Regions from separate parts of the Streptomyces sp. NPDC002476 genome, predicted to be linked through region 1. Evidence: riboswitches for the same ligand, from Rfam matches in the RefSeq annotation. Region 1 holds a riboswitch; each other region holds the start of a gene.

Region 1 (3,270 bases):
GGGCAGCAGGATCAGCACCAGCACGGTCAGCAGCACCGCGCCGAGCAGCGCCCACTGCCCGGCCCCGCGCGGCCTGCCGGCGGTCCGTTCCGGATCGACCAGCCTCAGCGCGGTCTCCCTGCGCCGTACGGTCCAGGCGTGCACGGCGAGGATCGCGCCCACCGCGGCGAACTGCGTCAGCGTCAGCACGGCGGCCGTCGGAAGGGCGAGGAGCTGGGCGGTCTGCCGATAGATCTCCACCTCCAGCGTGGCGTACCCGGGGCCGCCGAGGATCTGCACGACGCCGAAGGAGGTGAAGGTGAAGAGGAAGACCATCAGCGCGGCGGCGGCCACGGCGGGTGCGAGGGCCGGCAGCGTGACCCGTCGCCAGGCCGCGAACCGTCCGGCGCCCAGCACCCGGGCGGCCTCCTCCTGCCGCGGGTCGAGCTGCGCCCACAGACCGCCGACGGTTCGTACGACCACCGCGTAGTTGAAGAAGACATGGGCGAGGAGAATCGCCCACACCGTGGTGTCGAGGCGCACCCCCCAGAGTTCGTCGAGGAACCCGCCGCGCCCCAGCAACGCCAGGAACGCCGTCCCGACGACGACGGTCGGCAGGACGAACGGCACGGTGACCACCGCCCGCAGCAATTGCTTTCCGGGGAAGTCGAGGCGGGCGAAGACGTACGCGCCGGGCAGCGCGACGAGCAGCGTCAGCGCGGTCGAGGCGAGCGCCTGCCAGGTGGTGAACCACAGGACGTCACGGATCTCCGGCCGGGCCAGCACCTCGCCGATCCGGCCGAACTGCCACACGCCGTCCACCTTCAGCCCCCGGCCGACGATCGCGACGACGGGGTAGGCGAAGAACACCGCGAAGAACGCCACGGGCACGGCCATCAGGGCCGGCCGCACCGCGCCGGCGCCCACTCGCCGGGCCGCCGTCCGCGCCGCGTCCGTCGTGCGCCCGGCGCGCGGGCGCGGACCCGTGACGTCCGCGCCCTTCGCCGCCGCGCCCGTCCCCTGTGCGGCGGTCCCGGCTACTTCACGACGAGTGAGGACCACGACTGGACCCACTGCTCACGGTTCTTGGCGATCAGGTCGGGGGCGACGGTCGTCGGCTTCTCGACGGTCGTGCCGAACTTCGTGAACAGATCCGGCAGCTTCGCTTCCGGGACGACCGGGTTCACGAACATGTTGAGCGGCATGTCCTCCTGGAACCGCTTGCCGATCAGGAAGTCCAGCAGCGCCTTGCCTCCCGCCTCGTTCTTGGCGCCGTTCAGCAGGCCCGCGAACTCGATCTGCCGGAAGCAGGTCCCGGTGGCGACCCCGGTCGGGGCCTCGGCCGGCTGCGGCTTCGCGTACAGCACCTCGACGGGCGGGCTGGAGGCGTACGAGACGACGAGCGGACGGTCGGCCTTGGCCTTCCTGCCACCCGCGGAGCCGGAGAACTCGTCGTTGTACGCCTGCTCCCAGCCGTCGACGACCTTGACGCCGTTGTCCTTCAGCTTCTTCCAGTAGTCCTGGTAACCCTTCTCGCCGTAGGCGGCGACGGTGCCGAGGAGAAAGCCGAGGCCGGGCGAGGAGGTCGCCGCGTTCTCGGTGACCAGGAGGTTCTTGTAAGCGGGCTTCGCCAGGTCGTCGAAGGTCTGCGGCGGGGCGAGCTTCTTGTCGGCGAAGTACTTCTTGTCATAGTTCACGCAGACGTCGCCGGTGTCGACCGGCGTGACCCGGTGCCCGGCGTCCAGCCGGGCAGCGGCCGCGACCCGGTCGATGCCCTTCGCCTCGTACGGCGTGAACAGGCCGCTGTCCAGGGCGCGGGAGAGGAGGGTGTTGTCGACGCCGAAGAACACGTCTCCGCGCGGTGAGCCCTTGGTCAGGATCTCCTGGTTGAGCGCGACTCCCGCGTCGCCGCTCTTGAGGACCTTGACGGTGTAGCCGGTCTCCTCGGTGAACTCCTTCAGCACCGCGTCGGACGCGTTGAAGGAGTCGTGGCTGACGAGCGTCACGGTCTTCGGGCCGGCGCCCTTCGTGCCGCCGGATCCGGAGGACGACGTGTCGGAACTCCCGCACCCGGCCAGTGCCGTGATGCCGAGCGCGGCCACGACGGCCGTGGCCGTAAGGCGTACGGACCCGCGCGTGGTTCCCGTGGTCCTGCGCGTGGTGGTCATGATGGATTCCTCCTGGGTTTTGGCCAGGAAGAGACGCGGCCCCGCCCGCGGGACGCGGGCAGGGCGCAACAGCATGAGTTGATGACCGAACTTCCTACCCGGAATGACCCGGGCGAGGTTCAGAGGGTCTGCGGACGACCGGTCCCCCGGTGCCGCACTCTCAGCGCTGTGGCGCTCCCCTGTCGGAATATGAAGTTGATTTCCGGGCCAGGTTACACGGGCGGCCCGGCCGGGCCGCCGGGGCCTCGGCGCCCGGGCGACGCCGGAGGCCCGGAGCCCTTGACGCCCCGTCCGCCCCGGAGTCCGGCCGAACCACCTCGGGCCCGGCGAACGCCGGTCCCGGTACTCCCGTGGAACCGGCGAACGCCGCTCTCGGCACTCCCGCGGGCCCGGCGGACTCCGGCCTCGGTATTCCCACGGACCCGGCGAACGCCTGTGTCAGCGCTCGGCCGCCGCCAGCTGCCCGCAGGCCCCGTCGATCTCCTGGCCCCGGGTGTCCCGTACGGTCACCGGCACCCCGTGCGCCGCGATGGCCTCGACGAACGCCTTCTCGTCCTCGGGCCGGGAGGCGGTCCACTTCGAGCCGGGTGTCGGGTTCAGCGGGATCAGGTTGACGTGCACCCGCTTGCCCTTGAGCAGCCGGCCGAGCAGATCGCCCCGCCACGCCTGGTCGTTGATGTCCCGGATCAGCGCGTACTCGATGGAGACGCGACGGCCGGACTTCTCCGCGTACTCCCACGCGGCGTCCAGCACCTCGCGCACCTTCCACCGGGTGTTCACCGGGACGAGGGTGTCGCGCAGCTCGTCGTCCGGCGCGTGCAGCGAGACGGCGAGACGGCACTTGAAGCCCTCGTCGGCGAAGCGCAGCATCGCGGGCACCAGCCCCACGGTGGAAACGGTGATCCCGCGCTGCGAGAGCCCCAGCCCGTCCGGCTCCGGGTCGGTCAGCCGTCGGATCGCGCCGACCACGCGGTTGTAGTTGGCCAGCGGCTCGCCCATGCCCATGAAGACGATGTTGGAGAGCCGCGCCGGTCCTCCGGGCACCTCTCCGTCGCGCAGCGCCCGCATGCCGTCCACGATCTGGTGGACGATCTCCGCGGTCGACAGATTGCGGTCCAGACCG
Region 2 (3,270 bases), on a different contig from region 1:
AGGGGACGGGCGCGGAGTCGGCGAGGGGCACGGAATCGAGAGCGGGGGAGAGGACGGGCTCGGTCATGCGGGCTGCTCCTGGCGTACGGAGTCGGCGGCGGGCGAGAAGCGGTACGGGGTGAAGGGGCGGGCCACCTCGGGCAGCTCGCCGTCGGCCAGCGACGCCGCCATGACGTCTCCGGTGACGGGCGTGAGCAGCACCCCGTTGCGATGGTGACCGGTCGCGAGATGGAGGCCGGGCAGCGCGGTGGGGCCCAGCAGCGGGGCGTTGTCGGGGGAGCCGGGGCGCAGACCGGCCCGGGTCTCGACGAGCGGCAGCTCCGTGATGCCGGGCACCAGCTCGTGGGCGTCCCGCAGCAGCTCGTAGACGCCGCCCGCGGTGACGTCGGTGTCCCAGCCCATCTCCTCGCTGGTGGCGCCGACGACCAGTTCGCCGTTCTCGCGCGGCACGAGATAGAGGGGGCCGCCCCGGACCACGGCCCGGACCGTCCGGGACAGGAAGGGCGCGTACCGGGCGGGCACGGTCAGCCGCAGCACCTGCCCCTTCACCGGTCGGACCGGTGGCGCGACCCCGTCCGGCAGGCCCGGCAGCCGGCCGCTGAGACTCCCCGCGGCGAGCACGATCTGGTCGGCGGCCGGCTCCAGGCCCCCGGCGAGCACGATTCCGGCGGCCCGGTCGCGCACCACCGTCAGACGCTCCGCCCGGGCCCGGTGGAAGACCACCCCGGCCCGCTCGCACGCGGTCAGCAGCGCGGCGGCCAGCCGGCGCGGATCGATCTGGTGATCGCCGTCGACCCGCAGCCCGCCGCGCACGCCCGGCGCGAGCATCGGCTCCAGACGGCGGCACTCGCGGCCCGTCAGCCACTCCGACTCCAGGCCCGAACGCCGTTGCAGGGCGTGCAGTTCCCGCAGATGGGCCCGGTCGTCGGAGTCCAGCGCGACGGCGAGCGTGCCACAGGCGCGAAAGCCCGTGTCCCGGCCGCTCGCCTCCTCCAGCTCCGCCACGAACGCCGGGTAGCGGGCGGCCGAGGCGAGATTCAGCCCCAGCAACAGCTCCTCGCCGTAGTGGAGTTCGGTGACGGCGGCCAGCATCCCGGCGGCCACGCGGGCGGCCCCTCCGCCCGGATCGGGATCGGCGACCGCGGTGCGCAGTCCGCGCTGCGCGGTCCGCCAGGCGGTCACCAGGCCGATGATCCCGCCCCCGACGACGAGGACGTCGTACGGCCCCCCGTCCCGGGCGGCCCGGCCCTCGTGGTGAGAAGAACGCATGGGCGTCCAGCCCCTCCCTTCGCCGGCATGACCCGGATCAGGTTCGTACGGTCGAAGGCCGCTCCAGCCTCCCTCTCAGCCCGCTGCGTCCGGGCTCCCGCGAGTGTCTTACCGTGGCCACCCTAAACCCCGTCCACCGGACCCGGTGAAGGACCGCCCAGTGCCGGTGAGGGGCCACCGGGCCCAGGCAAGGGAGGGCAGCGGCACCAGCACCGTGGAGGAACTCCCCCTGTCGTGACGCTCTGTCAGGTGTTTATGGTGTACAGGTGAGCGATCAGCAGCAGTCGCAGCAGTCGGAGCGCCCGGATCCGGGCACGGAGCGCCGCGTCGTCGTCGTCGGCGCGGGCATGGCCGGTGTGCAGACGGCCGTGGCTCTGCGGGAACAGGGCTTCACCGGCCCCGTCACGGTGATCGGCGCCGAACCCCACCAGCCCTACGACCGGCCCCCGTTGTCGAAGGCGGTGCTGCTCGGCAAGGCCGAGGACTCCGCCTTCGACATCGACTTCGAGGCACTGGACATCGAGCTGCGACTGGGTCTCGACGTCACCGGCCTGCGGGCCGCGGCGCACGAACTGGACACCCCCTCCGGTCCCGTCGCCTACGACGTGCTGGTGATCGCGACCGGCGCCGAACCGATCGTGCTGCCCGGCACCGAGGGCGTTCCCGGCGTCCACCTGCTGCGCACCCTCGACGACGCGGCCCGGCTGCGGCCCGTCCTCGACGAGCGGCACGACGTGGTGGTCGTCGGCGCGGGCTGGATCGGCGCCGAGTTCGCCACCGCGGCCCGCGCCGCCGGCTGCGCGGTCACCGTCCTGGAGGCCGCCGACCGGCCGCTCGCCGGCGCGCTGCCCGCCGAGGTCGCCGCCCCGATGGCCGCCTGGTACGCCGAGAGCGGCACCGAACTCCTCACCGGCGCCCGGGTCGACCACGTCGAACCGGGCCGGGTGGTCCTCGCGGACGACCGCGCGATCCCGGCCGGGGCCGTCGTCGTCGGCATCGGCGCCCGCCCCGCCACCGGCTGGCTGGCCGGCTCGGGCATCGCGCTCGGCCCCGACGGCTCGGTGACCGCCGACGCCGCGCTGCGCACCTCGCTCCCCGACGTGTACGCGGTCGGCGACTGCGCCTCGTTCCCGTCCGCCCGTTACGGCGAACGCCTGCTCGTCCACCACTGGGACAACGCGCTCCAGGGCCCCCGGACCGTCGCCGGCGACATCGTCGCGGTCGCGGGCGGGGACCACCCGGCGCCGCCGGCCTACGACCCCGTCCCGTACTTCTGGTCCGAGCAGTTCGACCGGTTCGTGCAGTACGCGGGCCACCACGCGGGCGCCGACACCCTGCTGTGGCGCGGCGACGCCGCCGACCCCGCCTGGTCGGTGTGCTGGCTGCGCGACGGCGTCCTGGTGGCGGTCCTCGCCGTGGGCCGCCCCCGCGACCTGGCGCAGGGCCGCAGGCTCATCGAGGCGGGCACCCGCATCGACCCGGCGCGGGCCGCAGACCCCTCCGTACCCCTGAAGTCGACGGCCCTCTGACACCCGTACTCCCCAGCCGCCGACCCTCCGACGGCGTACCGGCACCGCCCGTACGGTCGGCCCGGCTACCGCCTGTCGGTCCGGGATGGCACGCTTGTCCCGTGACCGAGATTGACGCAAAGATCGATGCTCTCGTCCCTGCCTGGCTCCACCTTCCCGACATCGCCGACATGTTCGGTGTCGAGGTGACACGTGTGCGGCAGCTGGTCAAGGAGGGCCAGCTCATCGCCGTACGCCGCGGTGAGAACCGGGCTCTCCAGGTGCCGGCCGCCTTCATCGCCGGCAACAAGGTGGTCAAGGGCCTCTCCGGCACCCTGACCCTCCTGCGGGACGACGGCTTCAACGACGAAGAGATGCTGGAGTGGCTCTTCACCCCCGATCCGACCCTGCCGGGCACCCCCGCCCAGGCACTGAGCGAGAATCGCGGCACGGAGGTGAAGCGCCGCGCCCAGGCGCTCGCCGTCTGAGAGCC
Region 3 (3,270 bases), on a different contig from region 1:
CTTTCCGATGTACACATCCGCCTTCAGGTGGGCGCCGACCGCGCCCTCTTCCGGGCTGGTTCGGCGCCGCTCGTGGCTTTTCTCGACCGGACCGACAAGCTCGTGCCGCTCGGACAGGAGCGCACGCTGGGTGACTTCGAGGGAAACCTGGAGGAGGCCCTGGGCCGGATCCTCGCCGAGGAGCAGAACGCCGGCTGAAGAACACGGTGTCGCCGACTGGTGCCCGCCGGTCGAACACGGCATCCGCCGAATGGGTGAATCGCTCTCCGTAATCAGGACCGCTCCTCGTCTGTCGGCCGATGTTCGTTCCGGGGTGCTCATGGCTTCGCCCTGCGGCGGCGGCCCTTCCCGGTCCGTACGGGTGCTGGAGCTCCGGCTTCCGCGCCGAGCCCTGTGCGGTCCGCGGAGACCACCAGCGCGGCGAGCACCGTCGTCACCGGCACCGATGCGACCAGCCCGATCGAACCGACCAGCGTCCGTACGATCTCCTCCGCCACCAGCTCGCTGTTGGCCACCGTGCCCACGCTGCTCCTGGCGATCGAGAACAGCAGCAGCAACGGCAGCGCGGCGCCCGCGTAGGCGAGCACCAGCGTATTGACGACCGAGGCGATGTGATCGCGCCCGATCCTGATCCCCGCCCGGTAGAGCCCCCGCACGCCCATCGTCGGGTTCGCCTGGTGCAGTTCCCAGACGGCCGACGTCTGGGTGACCGTCACGTCGTCGAGCACCCCGAGCGAACCGATGATGACGCCGGCCAGCAGCAGGCCGCTCATGTCGATGCGCGGATACAGGCCGTGGATGAGGCCGGTGCTGTCGTCGGTGTTGCCGGTCAGGCTCGCCCAGCCGATGAACAGCGAGCCGAGCAGCCCGATCAGCAGGAGCGAGATCAGTGTGCCCACCACCGCGACCGAGGTGCGGGCGGTGAGCCCGTGGCACATGTAGAGCGCGATCAGCATGATGGCACTGGACCCGACCACCGCCACGATCAGCGGATTCGAGCCCTGGAGAATGGCCGGGAGGATGAACAGGGTCAGCACGGCGAACGACACGGCGAGCGCGATCAGCGCCATCACCCCGCGCATCCTGCCCACCGCGACCACGACCAGGGCGAAGATCCCGGCCAGCAGCGCCATCGGGAACTTCCGGTTCACATCGGTCACCGAGTACTGCAGGTCGTGGGGCGCGTCCGGGGCGTACGCCACGACCACGCCCTGCCCCTCGCGCAGCTGACGCGGTGCGTCGGGCTGGACGATCTCCACGAACCGCCGGCCCTTGTCGTGACCGGTCGTCACCTCGACCGTGGCCTTCGCGCACAGCCCGGTGCGGCCCGCCGACTGCGGAACGGTCTCGCCGCCGACCGGCATCTGAGAGGCGTTCACCTCCTTGCAGTCCACTGTGTCGACGTTCACCACCTTGCCCTGCTGGGTCTGCCGGTCGAAGCCGACACCGGTTCGTTCGTGCGGTGGCGCACCGCCCGGCCAGAGCACCACCAGTCCGGCGAGGACCGCGGCGGCGAACGGGATCAGTACAGCCGCGATGACCTTCCGCAGATGTCTGGAGACGGGCGCCGCGGGGCCGTGGGCGTGCGTATGGCCGTGATGGGGACTCGGCGGTTCGGAAACGCTGGGGAGGGACGTCACCGGGCGATCATCGCAAGGAGGCAAGGGACCCTCTGTTCATTCCGCCGGACGGGGCGCTAGCGTGGAGGAACCTTTGCACACGCGGGAGCTCGGAGCACCGGGCTGAGAGGGCGCTGATATCCGTACGTCCGTACGGGACGAGCTGCGCCGACCGCTGAACCTGTTACCGGGTAATGCCGGCGTAGGGAGTAGGTCTCATGACCACATCGGACGCACGCACGCCTGCCTCCAGCCAGAGCGACGAGGCCGGGAAGTCCATCGGCTGGCACAAGGGATACGTCCAGGGGCCACGCCCCGACATCCGTGTGCCGGTCCGTCAGGTACACCTCACCAACGGCAAGGACGTGACGCTGTACGACACGTCGGGGCCGTACACCGACCCCGACGTCGAGACCGACGTCCGTCGCGGGCTCGCGTCGTTGCGGGAGAACTGGATCACCGCGCGGGGCGACACCGAGGAGTACCCGGGCCGGCCCGTCCGGCCCGAGGACGACGGGCTCAAGCACACCTCGCCGCGTATGGGGTCTCCCCTGCTCGAGCGAAGCCGACAGCTCGGGGAAGGGCTGCGCAATCTCGACGCCGTCTTCCCCGGCCGGCCCCGGCTGCCGCGCCGCAGCCGGGACGGCCGACCGGTGACCCAGCTCGCGTACGCCCGGCGGGGTGAGATCACCCCGGAGATGGAGTACGTGGCGATCCGGGAGAACGTCGAGCCGGAGGTGGTGCGCGAGGAGATCGCCGCGGGCCGGGCCGTGCTGCCCGCCAACGTCAACCACCCCGAGATCGAACCGATGATCATCGGGAAGCGGTTCCTGGTGAAGGTCAATGCCAACATCGGCAACTCCGCGGTGACGTCCTCCATCGAGGAGGAGGTGGAGAAGATGACGTGGGCGACGCGGTGGGGCGCCGACACGGTCATGGACCTTTCCACCGGCCGCAACATTCACACCACCCGTGAGTGGGTTCTGCGCAACTCGCCCGTGCCGATCGGCACCGTGCCCCTCTACCAGGCCCTCGAAAAGGTCGATGGCAAGGCCGAGGAGCTGACCTGGGAGATCTACCGGGACACCGTCGTCGAACAGGCCGAGCAGGGCGTCGACTACATGACGGTGCACGCCGGCGTACGCCTGCCGTACGTTCCGCTGACCGCCCGCCGCAAGACCGGCATCGTCTCGCGAGGCGGCTCGATCATGGCGGCGTGGTGTCTCGCCCACCACAAGGAGTCGTTCCTCTACGAGAACTTCGAGGAGCTCTGCGAACTCCTCGCCCTCTACGACGTGACGTACTCGCTCGGCGACGGGCTGCGCCCCGGCTCGATCGCGGACGCCAACGACGAGGCGCAGTTCGCCGAACTGCGCACGCTCGGGGAGCTGAACACGATCGCCAAGCAGTACGGCGTCCAGACCATGATCGAGGGGCCGGGCCATGTCCCGATGCACAAGATCAAGGAGAACATCGATCTCCAGCAGGAGATCTGCGAGGAGGCGCCCTTCTACACGCTCGGCCCGCTGACCACCGATGTCGCTCCGGCGTACGACCACATCACCTCGGGCATCGGCGCGGCGATGATCGCCTGGTGGGGCACGGCGATGCTCTGCTACGTAACGCCCAAGGAGCACCTCGGTCTGCCGAA

What was found. Region 1 has a riboswitch for thiamine pyrophosphate ahead of ACFYXM_RS09425 (thiamine ABC transporter substrate binding subunit). Riboswitches for the same ligand answer to the same signal wherever they lie in the genome.
Region 2: linked by a shared signal. The riboswitch ahead of thiO (glycine oxidase ThiO) and the one ahead of ACFYXM_RS09425 (thiamine ABC transporter substrate binding subunit) in region 1 are both predicted to bind thiamine pyrophosphate.
Region 3: linked by a shared signal. The riboswitch ahead of thiC (phosphomethylpyrimidine synthase ThiC) and the one ahead of ACFYXM_RS09425 (thiamine ABC transporter substrate binding subunit) in region 1 are both predicted to bind thiamine pyrophosphate.

What each region holds. Positions count from the first base shown of each region.
Region 1 is NZ_JBIARH010000006.1:94,166-97,435, forward strand. It holds gene ACFYXM_RS09420 (ABC transporter permease) at 1-876, opposite strand, end outside; gene ACFYXM_RS09425 (thiamine ABC transporter substrate binding subunit) at 1,017-2,147, opposite strand; TPP riboswitch at 2,221-2,338, opposite strand; gene rlmN (23S rRNA (adenine(2503)-C(2))-methyltransferase RlmN) at 2,586-3,270, opposite strand, start outside.
Region 2 is NZ_JBIARH010000001.1:249,039-252,308, reverse strand. It holds gene thiS (sulfur carrier protein ThiS) at 1-67, opposite strand, end outside; gene thiO (glycine oxidase ThiO) at 64-1,269, opposite strand; TPP riboswitch at 1,267-1,380, opposite strand; gene ACFYXM_RS01070 (NAD(P)/FAD-dependent oxidoreductase) at 1,617-2,798, shown strand; gene ACFYXM_RS01065 (Rv2175c family DNA-binding protein) at 2,900-3,265, shown strand.
Region 3 is NZ_JBIARH010000004.1:73,926-77,195, reverse strand. It holds gene ACFYXM_RS06110 (SsgA family sporulation/cell division regulator) at 1-198, shown strand, start outside; gene ACFYXM_RS06105 (YibE/F family protein) at 318-1,640, opposite strand; TPP riboswitch at 1,712-1,845, shown strand; gene thiC (phosphomethylpyrimidine synthase ThiC) at 1,838-3,270, shown strand, end outside.